One region of the Rahnella sp. CJA17(1/100) genome, then DNA from elsewhere that is predicted to be linked to it. Evidence: predicted binding sites of a transcription regulator. Region 1 holds the regulator's gene; each other region holds the start of a gene.

What was found. The regulator LexA, encoded in region 1, represses DNA repair genes until DNA is damaged. The targets are predictions, from matches to a motif close to TNCTGTATGTACATACAGNA.
Region 2: a site for LexA is predicted at 4,090-4,109, ahead of AACU55_RS18540 (metal-dependent hydrolase). Genes of this name have one in related genera too.
Region 3: a site for LexA is predicted at 2,299-2,318, ahead of umuD (translesion error-prone DNA polymerase V autoproteolytic subunit). Genes of this name have one in related genera too.

The regions. Positions count from the first base shown of each region.
Region 1 is NZ_CAWOJA010000083.1:213,208-218,794, forward strand. It holds gene dusA (tRNA dihydrouridine(20/20a) synthase DusA) at 1-119, opposite strand, end outside; gene zur (zinc uptake transcriptional repressor Zur) at 383-892, shown strand; gene AACU55_RS24475 (CsbD family protein) at 1,052-1,261, opposite strand; gene dinF (MATE family efflux transporter DinF) at 1,451-2,815, opposite strand; gene lexA (transcriptional repressor LexA) at 3,114-3,722, opposite strand; gene AACU55_RS24490 (diacylglycerol kinase) at 3,842-4,210, opposite strand; gene plsB (glycerol-3-phosphate 1-O-acyltransferase PlsB) at 4,328-5,587, shown strand, end outside.
Region 2 is NZ_CAWOJA010000044.1:353,720-359,306, reverse strand. It holds gene AACU55_RS18565 (fructosamine kinase family protein) at 1-477, shown strand, start outside; gene AACU55_RS18560 (YniB family protein) at 583-1,131, opposite strand; gene hxpB (hexitol phosphatase HxpB) at 1,325-1,990, shown strand; gene kduI (5-dehydro-4-deoxy-D-glucuronate isomerase) at 2,299-3,135, shown strand; gene kduD (2-dehydro-3-deoxy-D-gluconate 5-dehydrogenase KduD) at 3,214-3,975, shown strand; gene AACU55_RS18540 (metal-dependent hydrolase) at 4,128-4,685, shown strand; gene AACU55_RS18535 (L-cystine transporter) at 4,875-5,587, shown strand, end outside.
Region 3 is NZ_CAWOJA010000011.1:306,388-311,974, forward strand. It holds gene AACU55_RS07715 (glycoside hydrolase family 1 protein) at 1-429, shown strand, start outside; gene umuC (translesion error-prone DNA polymerase V subunit UmuC) at 598-1,860, opposite strand; gene umuD (translesion error-prone DNA polymerase V autoproteolytic subunit) at 1,863-2,282, opposite strand; gene AACU55_RS07730 (alpha/beta hydrolase family protein) at 2,529-3,542, opposite strand; gene AACU55_RS07735 (VOC family protein) at 3,742-4,581, opposite strand; gene AACU55_RS07740 (ABC transporter ATP-binding protein) at 4,615-5,334, opposite strand; gene AACU55_RS07745 (ABC transporter ATP-binding protein) at 5,331-5,587, opposite strand, start outside.

The DNA of each region.
Region 1 (5,587 bases):
GTATACAGCAACGTCTGGCCGGTCATCAGCCGGTGAAAATGGCGGCAGTGGCGATCGGTCCAGTCAAGCATCGGCGCAACGGAAAAACGCTGGGCGGAAAAGGGAGTGGTCTGGGGCATTACGTGTTGAGTTTCTGACATCGGCCTGACATTCGCTGAAGGGGTTCGTGACGCTCCCCCCGGCTTCGCGCCAGAGGGAAGGTAATCGCTGATTATACCACAGAACAAAGATTCGGCATCTTGTGCCGCTGAGCAGGCGGATGCCGACGTTGCATCACATCTGAATGGCGCATAATTCGTCGTTTTGGTGCAAGCATGATAAAATCATCGGTGGTCGCATGATGTGGCCTATTCATTCCAATCTGCGCTCAGAGACCGTTGCTATGACCCTGAATAATCCGGAAAAATTACTTTCACAAGCTGAAGAACTTTGCCAGCAGCGCAATGTTCGCCTGACGCCGCAGCGGCTGGAAGTACTGCGCCTGATGACGCAACAACCCGGTGCGATCAGCGCCTATGACTTGCTGGATCTATTGCGCGTAAGCGAACCTCAGGCGAAACCACCGACCGTTTACCGGGCGCTGGATTTTCTGCTGGAACAGGGATTTATTCACCGTGTTGAATCCGCAAACAGCTATGTTCTCTGCCATCATTTTGAAGAGCCAAGTCATACTTCTGCGCTGTTTATCTGCGACCGCTGCGGGTTAGTTACCGAAAAAACCACCGACGGCATTGAAGAGCGTCTGGCAAAACTGTCATTAGAATCCGGATTTGAGCTTCGCCATTCCGTCGTTGAAGCGCATGGCTTATGTGCAGAATGCAAAGTAGTAGAAACCTGCGACAGCCATGACCATTGCGATCACGACCACAGTATTGTGGTGAAAAAACGCTGAATAATCGGGTTTTAAGGTTTTGAAGGTGACTCGTAAGAGGGGGGATGTTTTGTACAGAGAAGAGGTTGGGTACATCCGTGTACCCGTATCCTGAAGCGTTCCGGGTAGGAGCAGCTAAATCTCAGGATACGTCACTGGCACGCGAGGGGGAGTCGCGTCTTACCAGTGATATTTGTTTTTGGTTTCCCATTCATTGAGCTCTTTCTCGGCCTGATCTTTTTGATAGCCGTAACGCTCCTGAATTTTACCGACTAACTGATCACGTTTACCTTCAACCACTGTCAGGTCGTCATCAGTCAGTTTGCCCCATTGTTCTTTCACTTTCCCTTTGAACTGCTTCCAGTTACCGTCGGCTTGGTCCTTATTCATAAAATATCTCCTGTTACCTTGGGTTTTATGAACTGCATTTCGTCTTGCAGCTCGTCCTTAACACTTTAAAGGTTAGTAGAGAATCTCGATTAATCCTCCCTAAACAGGGATAAAAACCACTATTAGGATTAATCTAAAGCATGAAATAACGACAAAGCTGCGCTTATTTCTTTGAAAATAGCTGAAAAATCAGTGCGACGGAGACGAAAACCATGTGTCATGCCGCCAGTAACGACGCCATATCCAGCCCAGTGAAATCCCGCGTAACCCGAGGAATACCGTCAGCGCCAGCCACAACGCATGATTGCCCAGCAGCGGTAAAGTGAACAATGTCAGCCCGAACCCCAGCGCCGCCACCAGCATGCTGTTTCGCATATCCCGCCCACGCGTTGCGCCGATAAACATGCCATCAAGCAAATAGCACCAGACAGCCACCAGCGGCAGTATAATTTGCCAGCCAAGATATCGGTCCGCCAGCTCACGCAATTCCGGTAATGATGTCAGCGCATCAATGATCGCCCCACCCGCCAGCGCGTAAATCAGAGCAAAAAACAACGCAACCAGCCCGGCCTGACGACACGCGGCATGCCAGACATTCAGCAGTTTTTCGCGGTTGCGGGCACCGAATGCCTCACCGGAATGCGCTTCGATAGCATAAGCAAAACCGTCAAGTGCAAACGCGGTAAATGTCAGCAGGTTCATCAACACGGCGTTGACCGCCACAATGTGGCTGCCCAGCCGCGCGCCCAGAACGGTTAGCGATGCAAAGCAAAGCTGCAACAGTAATGAGCGCAGCATGATGTCGCGGTTAAGCCCGAGAAGACGGCGCAAATTACCACGCCACGCGGAGGTGATTTCTGCGCCGGTGATACCGCGTCGTTTCATCACCCGCCAGACGAAATACAGCCCGATGAGTAGCGTGAAATACTCGGAGCTTGCCGTCGCCATGGCTGCGCCACGCACGTTCCAGCCCAGCCCGATCACCAGCCACAGATCCAGAATGATATTCAGCAAATTCCCGGCAATCAGCAAAATCACCGGCCCGCGAACGTACTGAATGCCGAGCAGCCACCCGAGGATCACCAGATTCGCCAGTGAAGCCGGGGCGCTGAACCAGCGGATTTCGATAAACAGCCTCGCCTGTTCAAGCACGGGCTGACTGCCGCCGACAATGTGAAACGCCAGCTCCATCAGCGGATGACGGAATACCACAATAATGACGCCCGCCAGCACAGCCAGAAGGAAGGGTTGTACAAAAGCACGCGCCAGAAGCTGATTATCTTTCGCGCCCAGCGCCTGAGCGGTCATGCCGGTGGTACTCATCCGCAGAAACAGTAAGAGCATAAAAAGGAAAGTGGTGATCATCGAACCCACAGCCACGCCGCCGAGATAATCCGGGCTGTCGAGATGACCGATCACTGCGGTATCCACCAGGCCGAGGAGCGGCACCGTGATATTGGAAAAAATCATCGGCAATGCCAGCATCCAGAGCGCTTTATCGGCAGGGCTTAAAAAGGTGTTTTTGAGTGTGTGTCGCAGGGAATGATGTTGCATAGAGAATCTCATGCCGGAGGTTCAGGTTATGCCTGTAAATGACATCGCCCCGAAAGGGGCGATGATGAGAGAAACGCATTTCTCTTTGAATTCACATGGATGCCAGAGGCGGCCGCCATCCATATTCAATTAGTTTTAGTCTTGTCTATCTGACACAGCAATTTCTGACTTAGTCATATCTGACCGAGTAATTCGCGTTATATCAAGGCGGCAACTAAGCGAACGCCGGGAGCATACACAAGTATGTGACCGGGGTTCGCGAAGGCAGCCAACGCAGAGATAGCTCGAAGTACGAAGGTCAGATCCAGTCGCCGTTGCGGATAACACCTACGGCTAAGCCTTCAATGCTGAAATTCTGCTCGCGCAAATCCACCACGATCGGCTGAAACTCGCTGTTCTCTGGCAATAACTGCACCACACTGCCTTGTTTTTTCAGGCGTTTCACAGTGACCTCATCATCGATACGGGCCACCACAACCTGACCATTACGCACGTCTTGCGTTTTATGCACGGCCAGCAGATCGCCGTCAAGGATACCAATATCACGCATCGACATACCGCTGACACGCAGCAGGAAATCGGCGCTCGGCTTAAACATTGCCGGATCGATCTGATAGTGCCCTTCGATATGTTGCTGCGCCAGCAGCGGTTCACCGGCGGCAACGCGGCCAATCAGCGGTAAACCTTCTTCTTCTTCCATCAGCAGACGAATGCCGCGTGATGCACCGGAAACAATCTCAATAACACCTTTACGCGCCAGCGCTTTAAGATGCTCTTCCGCCGCATTGGGAGAACGGAACCCCAGACGTGATGCAATCTCTGCGCGGGTTGGTGGCATACCGGTGGTGGAGATATGATCGCGAATAAGGTCGTAGACCTCTTGTTGTCTGGTCGTTAAAGCTTTCATTCCGCCCCCTGGTTGTTTATACAGTCTTGCTGTGAGTATATACAGCTAAACGGTCAATGAAAACCTAAGATTGAATAAAAACAGGGCATAACGTTGATTCCTGGAATGCAGATTCCAAATCAGAACCATCGCGACCAAAAGATGCTGACCCAGACAAAAATCGCCAATATGATGGTCAGAAGTACGGCAGCAGAGCCGATATCTTTTGCGCGACCAGAAAGCACATGAAACTCAGGCCCGATGCGGTCTATTGCACATTCCACCGCGCTGTTGAGCAATTCCGTGACACAGACCAGCACGACGGATCCCACCAGCAGGATACGTTCAATGGTGCTGACATCAAGCCAGAAAGATAGCAAAATTAACGGGATAGCGACGCTGGCCTCCTGGCGAAATGCCGCTTCGTTTTGCCATGCCGCTTTGAATCCTTTCCAGGAATAGCCGGCCGCTTTATAAATTCGGGTAAATCCGGTGACTTGGTTCGCCATTTGGGGTACTGATCCTTAGAGTGTTTGCAGCATTTTAGCTTTTATATGACCACAGATCTCCACGGATCTTTCTGGTATCCTTGCGGCGAAATTGCTAACAAGAGGCTTCACGTTTTTATGTCAGGTTGGCGTAGACTTTATTACACATTATTGAATTTACCACTCTCATTGCTGGTAAAGAGCAAGGTCATACCTTCAGATCCGGTTACCGAGTTGCATTTAGACCCGACGCGGCCGATTTTGTACGTATTACCTTATAATTCCAAAGCCGATTTGCTGACGTTGCGTGCGCAATGTCTGGCGCAGAATCTGCCTGATCCTCTTATTCCGCTGGAAATTGACGGCACCCTGCTACCAAGCCATGTCTTTATAGCCGAAGGCCCGCGCGTATTCTCTTATTACACGCCGAAGCAGGAATCCGTAAAGCTGTTCCACGACTACCTTGATTTGCACCGCAATAATCCGGATTTAGACATTCAGATGTTGCCGGTGTCGGTAATGTTTGGTCGTGCACCGGGCCGTGAAGGTCAGGACGACACGCCGCATCTGCGCGTGCTGAACGGTATCCAGAAATTTTTCGCAGTGCTGTGGCTGGGGCGGGACAGTTTCGTCCGTTTCTCCAATACCGTTTCCCTGCGTTATATGGCGACGGAACACGGCACAGATAAGACGATTGCTCAAAAACTGGCACGTGTGGCGCGGATGCATTTCTCCCGTCAGCGTCTGGCTGCGGTTGGTCCGCGTCTTCCGGCACGTCAGGATTTATTCAATAAATTGCTGGCCTCAAAAGCCATTGAGAAAGCGATTGAAGACGAAGCCCGCAGCAAGAAAATTTCCCACGAAAAAGCCCAACAAAACGCCATCGCCCTGATGGAAGAGATTGCCGCTGACTTCTCTTATGAAGCCGTGCGCCTCTCTGACCGTGTGCTGAGCTGGACGTGGAACCGTTTGTACAAAGGCATCAACGTTAATAATGCCGAGCGTGTACGCCAGTTAGCGCTGGACGGTCAGGAAATTGTGTATGTGCCTTGCCACCGCAGCCACATGGACTATCTGCTGCTGTCTTACGTGCTCTATCATCAGGGTCTGGTACCGCCGCATATTGCCGCCGGTATCAACCTGAATTTCTGGCCGGCTGGCCCGATTTTCCGCCGTCTGGGTGCGTTCTTTATTCGTCGAACCTTTAAAGGCAACAAGCTCTATTCGACAGTTTTCCGTGAATATCTGGGCGAACTGTTCAGCCGCGGTTATTCGGTGGAATACTTTGTGGAAGGGGGGCGTTCGCGAACCGGGCGTCTGCTGGAGCCGAAAACGGGCACGCTGGCCATGACCATTCAGGCCATGCTGCGCGGCGGTTCACGTCCGATTACGCTGGTA
Region 2 (5,587 bases), on a different contig from region 1:
ACAGTTCCGCAACCCAACAGCTGGCAACGGCGCTGGGCTACCTTCTTTGCCGAGCAGCGCATTGGCTGGCAGCTGCAACTGGCTGCTGAAAAAGGGATGATATTTGGTAATATCGAAGATATCACCGCCATGGTTCATGCCCGCTTGCAGAATCATCAGCCGCAACCTTCACTTTTACACGGCGATTTATGGCCGCATAACTGTGGCTTATCTGATGATGGTCCGGTGATTTTTGACCCGGCCTGTTACTGGGGGGATCGGGAATGCGATTTGGCGATGCTGCCCTTATATCCGAATGTTCCGCCGCAATTATATGACGGTTATCAGAGTATAACGCCACTCCCTGACGACTTCATTTCGAGGCAACCGATCTACCAGTTATATTACCTGCTTAACCGCAGTAATTTATTCGGTGGTCAGCATCTTGTGGTGGCGCAACGCGCCATCGAAAGGCTGTTACACGAAGATATCAGTTAGCGGGATAAATATTTCAGCTCTGAACAAATAAGACCTGAAAACGTTAATATTCAGGCCTTATTTTTCATGCTCACAGAAACCCGTTATAAATATGTCGTCAAATTATCAGGCCATTAATCCTAATAATTTCAAAATGAAGTAGCCGATGACAGCGATGATAATTGGCAAAATATACAACGGAAAATACTGCACCAAAATCGTGTGTCGCGGTATCACGATACGCTCTTCAATTTGCGGACGTGTCCGGCCTTCAGCACCTTTCGCCTGTTCCAGAATAAGCTGATCCTGGATCCCTTCGCGAATATGTTTTACCTGACGGGACATTCTCGCACCGGAAGCCTGAAGTGCCAGCCCCACAAAAATCAGCCAGTAGATAATGAAGAACATGATGTTCGCGCTGGTGAAACCCTGCCCTAAAGCTGGCACCGGTGAGTTGTACCAAAAGACATTGAGAAACGAGGTATTGAACTTCACCATATCCACCATCACGTGGATGAAATCCAGCATGACCGCGTTGATGCCCTGCTCCGTCTTAGTGTGCTCGTTGATGAAATTCAGCAAAGAAATCAGCGTAGAAAGCAGCGCAGGGATAAAAATGATCCATCCCGCAATTCGTTTAATTACTGCCACACGTCCGGCTTGTTGGTACGTCATGAATTCCCCTTGTTAGGATACCTAAAGCAACGGCTAAGTTTACCCACAGAAAGCCTGCTCCGCCCAATGTTTTAATCAGTTAGCGTAACGCTGTACCGGGAACGTCCATCCTGTTCATTTTCACATCAGATTTCACCTGCATTCCCACCGATGTTAAAGTGGGTTTCTATTTATTGTGAGGGAGTCCGCTTTCATGGCTTATGTCCGCCCTGTTAATGCAGCAATTTTCGATATGGATGGTCTGTTAATTGATTCTGAACGGTTATGGACTCAGGCTGAGCTGGACGTTTTCAGTCGCCTGGGCGTTGATATTTCCCAGCGCCATTTGCTGCCGGATACGCTAGGTTTGCGTATCGATCAGGTGGTCAGAATGTGGTATCAGGCGCTTCCGTGGCAGGGTCCGGGTCAGGAAGAAGTGTCCTCAATGATTATTGCCCGCACGATTGAACTGGTAGAACAAACCCGGCCGTTGCTGCCTGGCGTGAATCACGCCCTTGAGCTTTGCCGTGATCAGGGGCTGAAGATTGGTCTCGCGTCGGCATCACCGCTGTTTATGCTCGATACCGTGCTGGAAATGTTTAATTTACACTCCTTCTTTAAGGTTCGTGTTTCAGCGGAAAAGCTGCCTTACAGCAAACCGCATCCTGAAGTCTATCTGCTGGCTGCCGGAGAATTACAGGTTGATCCGCTCAACTGTGTGACGCTGGAAGATTCCTTTAATGGCATGATCGCCACCAAAGCCGCGCGTATGCGCTCGGTGGTGGTGCCGGACCATGAATACAGTGTGGATCCACGCTGGGCGCTTGCCGATGTCAAACTTTCTTCCCTCGAAGAATTGCGTGTGGCACACATCTGCTAAAATTTATGCGCAGCCGCTCATGCCGCTGCGCACCTTCTTTGCATTCTCTGCTTTCCATATACCTTCTCCACGCATTTCTCCTGCCACAATTTTTGAAGCTTCGTTTAATTTCGTAAATCTTGAACTGACTCATAAAATAAATAAAACGTTATTTCATTTTTATTGAATTCGCATGCCAATGAACCTATGATTCCTGCAACAAGGACGAGCCGGGAGCTCTCCTGCTTCTGTACGCTGTCACTGCCACGCAACGGTCAGACTAGCCCGGTAAGTCCTCCTTGATATCGTCATTCATGAGAGGCACCGACATGCAAGTTCGTCAAAGTATCCACAGCGACCACGCGAAAACGCTTGATACCGCTGAATTACGCCGTGAATTCCTCATTGAGAAAATCTTTGAGAAAAATGCCTATACCATGACTTACAGCCACATCGACCGCATCATTGTCGGCGGCGTCATGCCCGCTGAAAAAACGGTATCCGTGGGTGATGAAGTCGGTAAACAGCTTGGCGTGAGCTATTTTCTTGAACGTCGCGAACTCGGCGTGATTAATATCGGCGGCCCGGGTCTGATCGTGGTTGACGGTACAACCTATGAAATTGGTCATGAAGAAGCGTTGTATGTCGGCAAAGGGGCAAAGCGGGTCGAGTTCAGCAGCGTTGATGCCTCCAGACCGGCCAAGTTCTACTACAACAGTGCGCCGGCACACACGACTTTCCCGAACAAAAAAATCACGCTGGCGGAAGCCTCTCCGCAGACCATCGGCGATGCAGCTACCAGCAACCGCCGCACCATCAATAAATTCATCGTGCCCGACGTTCTGGAAACCTGTCAGCTGACCATGGGGCTGACCAAACTGGAAGAGGGGAGCCTGTGGAATACCATGCCTTGCCACACCCATGAACGTCGTATGGAAGTGTATTTCTACTTCAATATGGAAGCGGAAACTGCCGTGTTCCATATGATGGGGCAACCACAGGAAACCCGCCATTTATTAGTGCACAACGAGCAGGCTGTCATCTCTCCTAGTTGGTCAATTCACGCCGGGGTGGGTACCAAAAACTATACCTTCATCTGGGGTATGGTCGGTGAGAACCAGGTATTCGATGACATGGATCACGTCAAAGTCAGCGAACTGCGCTAACTCCCCCTTGCTCTGCCTTCACCGGCAGAGCAACTCATTTTTTATGGCGAACGCGCCGTTGCAAAAGAGACTCTGAATATGATCCTCCGTTCATTTGAATTAAGCGGCAAAGTCGCAATCGTCACCGGTTGCAATACCGGGCTGGGACAAGGCATGGCGCTGGGTCTCGCGCAGGCGGGATGCGATATTGTGGGCATTAACGTTTCCGCCCCTGAAGAAACTGAAAAAAAAGTCACCATGTTAGGCCGCCGTTTTCTCGATCTGAGGGCTGATCTGAGCACCATCACAGGCATTCCTGAGCTGATCGAGAAAGCAGTCGGGGAATTTGGTCATATCGATATTCTGATCAATAACGCCGGGATTATCCGCCGTGAAGATGCCATCGAATTCAGCGAGAAAAACTGGGATGATGTGATGAATGTGAACAGCAAAACGCTGTTCTTTATGTCTCAGGCCGTGGCGAAGCAGTTCATCAAACAGGGTAACGGTGGCAAAATTATAAATATTGCCTCTATGCTCTCGTATCAGGGGGGGATCAGGGTGCCTTCCTATACCGCGTCAAAAAGCGCAGTAATGGGTCTGACCCGACTGATGGCCAATGAATGGGCGAAGCATAACGTCAATGTGAATGCGATTGCGCCGGGGTATATGGCGACTAACAATACGGAACAGTTGCGCGCCGATGAAGAACGCAGCAAAGAAATCCTCGACAGAATCCCCGCCGGACGCTGGGGTCTGCCGGAAGATGTCATGGGGCCGGTAGTCTTTCTGGCATCGAAAGCCTCTGATTACGTTAATGGTTACACCATTGCCGTCGATGGTGGTTGGCTCGCGCGTTAAGGGCAGCATAAGTGACACCAGAAAGGCGTATTCTTATACGCTTTTTTTTTTTTTATCAGTCCGTTGACAATTAGTTACAGGGCATCTCTTCCAAGATTGTGACAGTTTCACTTATACTGGATAAAATAACAGTTATCCAGTTCGGACGCGTCATGACGGCGGAAGGCCATCTCATTTTCTCAATTGCCTGTGCAGTATTTGCTAAGAAGGCCCAGCTTTCTCCCGAACTGGCGCATGGTGACTGGTGGCACATCATTCCAGGGTCTTTGCTTACCTGTCTGCTGCCCGATATTGATCACCCCAAATCGGTGCTGGGTCAGCGTCTTAAATGGTTGTCAGCCCCCATCGCCCGGGCTTTTGGTCATCGTGGATTCACTCACAGTTTGCTGGCGGTGGCTGGAGGGATTTTCCTGCTACGCACTCATTTCCCTCACGACTGGGTGATCCCCGCTGATGCTTTCCACGCCATGATTATCGGTTACCTGAGCCATATCCTGGCAGATATGCTGACGCCTGCAGGAGTGCCGCTGCTCTGGCCTTGTCGATGGCGTTTCCGGCTACCGCTGATTAACAGCCAGAAAGGTAATCAACTCGAGCGCACGCTCTGCCTTATGCTGGTCGGCCTGACGCTTTTCTGGCCAGACTGGACGCCCATCATTGGTGCAATAAATCCTGACTTTTTTAATCACATCCTGAAATTATTCATCTGAATAGTATGAAATATTGCCGATATGATGAAAATTAATACAAATACCAACAAAAAGTTATAATGAATTCCTTTTGGATATAAATACTCAGACCCTCAAACTGATATTCTGCCCCCCAATGCTTTGGGATGGTGCAGTCCTTTTCCGGAAACACCCGTTTCATTTATCAAAATTATAAGTTTGGAGTCTGGTATGAATCTTCCGCTCGTTCTTAACGTAGTGGTTTTCGTTGCCCTGCTTTTGCTGCTGGCACAAACCCGCCACAAGCAATGGAGCCTGGCAAAAAAAGTTTTACTGGGTCTGGCTATGGGTGTCGTATTTGGCCTGGCTTTACAGCTGATCTACGGTTCCGATGATCCGGTACTGAAAACCTCAATTACCTGGTTCAATATTGTCGGTAACGGCTACGTCCAGTTGCTGCAAATGATCGTCATGCCGCTGGTTTTCGTCTCTATTCTGAGCGCGGTAGCGAAACTGCATAACGCGTCATCGCTGGGGAAAATCAGCTTCCTGACCATCGGTACCCTGCTGTTCACCACACTGATCGCTTCTCTGGTGGGTATCTTCGTGACGGGCCTGTTCGGCCTCACCGCTGACGGCCTGGTACAGGGTACGCAGGAAACGGCGCGACTGACGGCAATTCAGTCTAACTATGTCGGCAAAGTGGCTGACCTGAGCGTGCCTCAGTTGATCCTTTCCTTTATCCCTAAGAACCCGTTTGCTGATCTGACAGGCGCAAGTCCGACATCAATCATCAGCGTCGTGATCTTCGCCGCCTTCGTTGGTGTAGCCGCCCTGCAACTGGTGAAAGATGATGCAGAAAAAGGTCCGCGCATTCTGGCCTTTATCGATACCCTGCAGGCATGGGTGATGAAGCTGGTGCGTCTGGTCATGAAACTGACCCC
Region 3 (5,587 bases), on a different contig from region 1:
GGCGCGCGCAATCCGTTCCTCGAAGCCAGTGAATGGGGCTGGGAAATCGATCCGGTCGGCCTGCGGATTGCCCTCAATCAACTGTACGATCGCTATGAAAAGCCGTTGTTTATTGTCGAGAACGGGCTGGGCGCCGTCGATAAGCCGGATGAAAACCACTTTATTGCCGATGATTACCGTATCAACTATCTGCGCCAGCATATTCAGGCGATGGCTGAAGCCATTGACGACGGCGTGGAACTGATGGGATATACCCCGTGGGGATGTATTGATCTGGTGAGTATGTCTACCGGTGAGATGAGTAAACGCTACGGTCTGATTTATGTCGACCTCGACGATAAGATTTCCGGCACCGGTAACCGTTACAGGAAGAAATCGTTCCACTGGTATCAGAAAGTGATCGAGACGAACGGCGCAGATATCAGCTGATATTCCCCCGCCAGGTTTGAAAACAGTCCGGGTGATAGCCGGACTGTTTTCACCGACCTTAAGTCAGCAAGTCATCGAAGACGCTGGCGCTGATTTTCGTGAGCGTGGCGAACGTGAGTGGCATTCATCAGAGGCTGTTTCCTTTCCTCGTGGCTTGCATGAATAATTTCACCTCGCCACTGGTAAGTCTGAATATCGGGTTGTGTAAGCGGGAGAAAGCATCTCCCGTTTCATCGCCCAGTTTTTTTCAATACCCTGCCCTGCAAACCAGATCTTTCCTTTCCCGGAGTTATTTAATTTATCGATAGCCTCCATTAACGCTGCACTGTTTTTTCGTGGAGCGTTATCGTCAAATAAATTTAGCTGCGCTACTCCATTACTGAAAAAATCAGCCAACATAACGCCAGCCTTCATATATTGATGGCCATCAACCCATATTCTCTTCAGGGAGTTTGTGGCCGAATTTATAATGTCACGAGTATCATTAGAAGGGGTCAGTAGCTTCATGGATGCTTGATTTCCATAGTATGTTTCATTATGTGCGTGTGGGCTGGTATGAAGGAAAACACTAACGAAACGGCAGAACTGGCGCTCACTACGTAGTTTTTCTGATGCTCGCTCAGCATAGTCACAAATGGCTTGATGCATATCCGAATACTGAGTTATGCGGTTGCCAAAAGATCTACTGCAGATGATCTGTTTTTTTTTTGGTGCAAACTCTTCCGGTTCAAGACATTGTTCACCTCGAAGTTCACGAACAGTCCTTTCGAGAACAACACTGAAGTGTTTTCTTATTACCCATAATGAGCTTTCAGCCAGGTCAAGTGCTGTATTAATACCCATTGAATTAAGTTTCTTACTAATTCTCCGACCAATGCCCCAGACATCCTCAACAGAGATAATTGCCAGTAGCCTGCGCTGACGTTCAATATTCGATAAGTCGACAATGCCACCAGTGCCACGCCATTTCTTGGCTGCATGGTTAGCTAACTTTGCTAATGTCTTTGTTTGTGCAATACCAACCCCCACAGTTAATCCTGTATTTTTAAATACTCTATTTCTCATTTCATGACCGAAGCAATTTAGGGGCATGCAATTTATTACCCCAGATAAATTAACGAAGGCTTCGTCTATTGAGTAAACTTCGATCGAAGGAGACATTTCAGTTAGCGTCTGCATAACTCGCTCACTTAGATCGGCATAAAGTGCATAATTAGAACTGAATACATAAACCCTGGAGCTATATGCATTGTTTTTTATTTTAAAAAATGGCTCACCCATTTTAATACCAAGGGATTTTGCCTCGGCTGAGCGAGAAATAATACAGCCATCGTTATTGGAAACGACGACAACAGGCTTCCCCTGCAAGTCTGGCCGAAAAACAGTTTCGCAAGAAGTATAAAAACTATTTACGTCGATGAGAGCGAACATAATTATTTATGCGCCTTAATACTAAAAATGACCACTCCGAATATTTCTAATTCTTCTGCATTTTGAAATGAAATCGAAGAATAATCATCGTTGTGAGGTACTAGCTGTAGATAAGGATGAGTACGAAGTTCTTTCACGGTGAATTCACCTGAAACAGCAGCAATAACAATATCGCCATGTACGGCTGAAAGCGAGCGATCCACCACTAAAAGATCCCCATCACTGATGCCGGCGCCATGCATAGACTCCCCGCTAACTTTTATGAAGTAAGTGGCACTCGGATGTCTTATCAGCAATTTGTTGAGATCCAGTCTGTCCTCGACATAGTCCTGCGCTGGGCTCGGAAAGCCACAGGGCACTTTCTCAGAGAAGAGAGGAAGCATGACTGGTTGAGAAGCCTCAGTTGGTCGAATGAGCTGCATGATGTTGATCCCGATATACTGTGTTTATATACAGTATTGCTGAATGCAGCTAAGGATCAAGAAACTTGTGAAGCGATTCCTGAAAGTGCTTGAAGTGTCTGTTAATTTAGTTTGTGTGGTATCCAATATAGTTTTGTTGCCTGACTTAAACTCAGTTCAGCGAAACCGTAGCACTCTGACGGTAAGTCACCTCGGTCCCTGCTCTTCGATGAAGAACTGGCTTTCGGCACGTAATAAGAATGCAGTTCAGTCCACACAGTTCTGATTCAGGATCCATGATGAGACAGTCCTGAGCGCCCCGGGCGAATATGAGTATCTCCCTGACAGCAGAAAAAGTCCCTGTTTCCACAAAGGCCACTGAGAAGCAAGTTGATAATCAAACCATTCGCTTCGTAAAAGTCCGTGAGTTGCCCCCGGCAACTGCCTGATACAGCGGGGAGTGCCCGCTGGTAGTGCTTTGGCCCAGACCGCGGCTGTTTCATCAGCGTCTACATTCCGGTCATCCTGGCCCATCAGAATTAATACCGGAGTATGTGTACCGGAAATATCTTTCGTCGCATCAGCCAGGGAATTCCTGCGTTCGAAGTCCTGGCGCGTACATTGGGAGTGGCAGGGGAGAACCGCTGCTTCTTCTGTAAACTGGCGGTCAAAAACCACGGCTTCATGTTTTTTAGCATCCTGAATATCATTCAGGGAGCGACCTTCGACTTTAAGTCGTTGCCCTGTATAGTATATGCCCTGATTACGCCAGTTTATCGCCGCACCTATCAGCACAACAAACTCAGTTGTTGTCAGTTGGCTCGCCTGCGGTACAACCCAACCTGCCTGCGAGAACCCAAGATAACCTCCGCGACTTTTTTTCAGTTCCGGCTGTTCTCTCAGTTTTTTTAACGCCAAAACCGCCTCCTCTGCGCGATCTGACATTGTCTGTGCCAGCCAGTTACCTGTACTTTTATCCACACCAGGTTTATCCCATGAAAAAACGGCAATTCCCTGTGAGACAAGGAATTTAACTAATGGAATATATCCACCTTCTGACCAGCGGTCCTGAGGTCCGTCTCCATGAACTAAAAGCACAAACGGAGGAGAAACCTTACCTGGAGGCATAATCAACGTCCCCATCAGAACATCGTTATTATGCTTAAAAGATATAGAACGTTGTTGCCCGTACCCTGAAAGATCGAAATCATATAATCGGCTAAGCAAAAAAATAATGAGAACGACAATCATAATTGAAAATGACACAATATATTTAATCATGTATAGCTCTTTATAATTTATAAAATTAAATATCAGCCGACTTTTTTAATACTTTATAGAACAGGATGTCAATGACTTAAAATTCGAAGCTCCTGACAGTAATAATCTCAGTGCTGCTGTGGGCGTTAACTTCCACTTCAGGGATGAACAAATGGAAATTAAGTGAGATTTACCAACAGTAACTGGCGGAGCTTCACCGCTATTTATCCTTAAAGCGCATCGCCAGCCACTGAGCATGCTGCTGCGTCACCAACAGTTGATCATCTTGCTCGCGCCACTGAATATCCCCCTGGCTAAGACAGCGCCTGAGCTGCTCCAGTGATGCTACCTGGAAACAGAGCGCCACCATTTTCGCCGGTGCCTGCGCAGCGACAGGCGGAAGCGCGAATTCCAGACGTGCTTGTTGATGAGTGATAATACGCAGGCAGCAGGTCCCTGAATCAAGCACATAACCACCGTTGGCCTCCGCGCGGGCCTCCACACTGAACAACTGGTGATACAGCGCCAGCGTCTGTTCAGGTTGAGGCGAGGCAATAACGAAGGCAGACAGCGCTTGCACGCCATTAGGATGTACCTGCCAGGCGGGCTGCCAAACGGCCTGCGGCGTTTGATGTTCGCAGAAAAAACTGAAGCCGTATGCCAGGGCGCTGGCGCGGATCCGCGAGATGCAGAACCGGGCCTCAGTCTGGCTGCCGTCCGGCAATATCACCGGGCGTGAGAAGCGGGTCGGCGGTTCGCCATCGAGTTGACATTGCCGGAGGTGCTGCCATACCGCATGCGCATCCCGGGTTTTCCAGACCAGTCCGGCAAGGCCTGGCGCAACGTTCCACAATCCTCGCGAGTCTGTCTGACTGGCAGGCTCATAACCTAAAAGTTCCAGATAGTTATCTGCAAAGACGGCCAGATGGTTACTGGAGCCCATCGAATGGTGCCCCCGTGTACTGAGCTGAAATCCCATCCGCTGGAACAGGCCTTGCGCCTGATCCAGTTCTTCATCGACATTAATCACCGCGTGATCGATAACCGGGGTAATCGGCATAGTGTCTTCCTTCTGTTCTTTTTACTGATCCTGTCAGGCGGCACGACCGCCAAAATAGAGTTCGCGCATACGGGGGTCGTGTAGCAGGTCCTGCGCGCTGCCCTCCATCGCCACTTTCCCCAGCGCCAGAACATAGACCCGGTCGGAAATGTGCAGTGCCTCCATAGCATTCTGCTCGACCATTAAAATGGTCACTTTTTCCTGGCGGCGAATGGTTTGTATGGCGCTAAAAACTTCCGTAAGCATTTTCGGTGACAGCCCGGCCGAAGGTTCATCGAGCAGCAGTACTGCGGGTTCAGGCATCAGAGCCCTTGCCAGCGCGAGGATTTGTCGCTCGCCGCCGGAAAGCGCTGACGCGGGTGATTGCCATTTTTTATGTAACACCGGGTAATTTTCCGCCAGTTGCGCCATTCGCTGCTTACGTTGGCCTGGCGGTAAAAATTGTCCCCCGGTTTGCAGATTTTCTGCCACGGTCAGATTGTTGAAGACGTTGTCCAGTTGTGGGACAAACCCGAGTGAGCATTCACGGATTTTCCGGTGCACCGGAATTTTTGCCGTTTCGCATCCATCGATTTCAACCCGCCCTTCGCGGGGGGAGACAAATCCGGCAATCGATTTCAGCAAGGTGGATTTGCCGCAGCCATTTGGCCCCAACAGCGTCACGATTTCCGCCTGTTCAACGTGCAATGAAATACCGTGCAGAATATCAATCCCCGGGGTATAACCGGCGACCACGTTTTCGAGGGTAATCATACGGCCTCCTGCAATGTTGCGGTGCTTTGCCCTAAATAGGCATCCAGTACTTGCTGGTTCTGCGCCAGTTCATCCGGGCGGCAACTGGCGACAATCTGTCCGCGATCCAGCACGATGCAGCGCTGGCACAGGGTGTTTATAAAATGCATATCGTGTTCAATAACCAAAAGTGAAATACCCTGACGGCTCAGGTTGACCAACGTTTCCACCAGCTCCTGGCGTAATTTCGGGTGCACACCGGCCATAGGCTCAT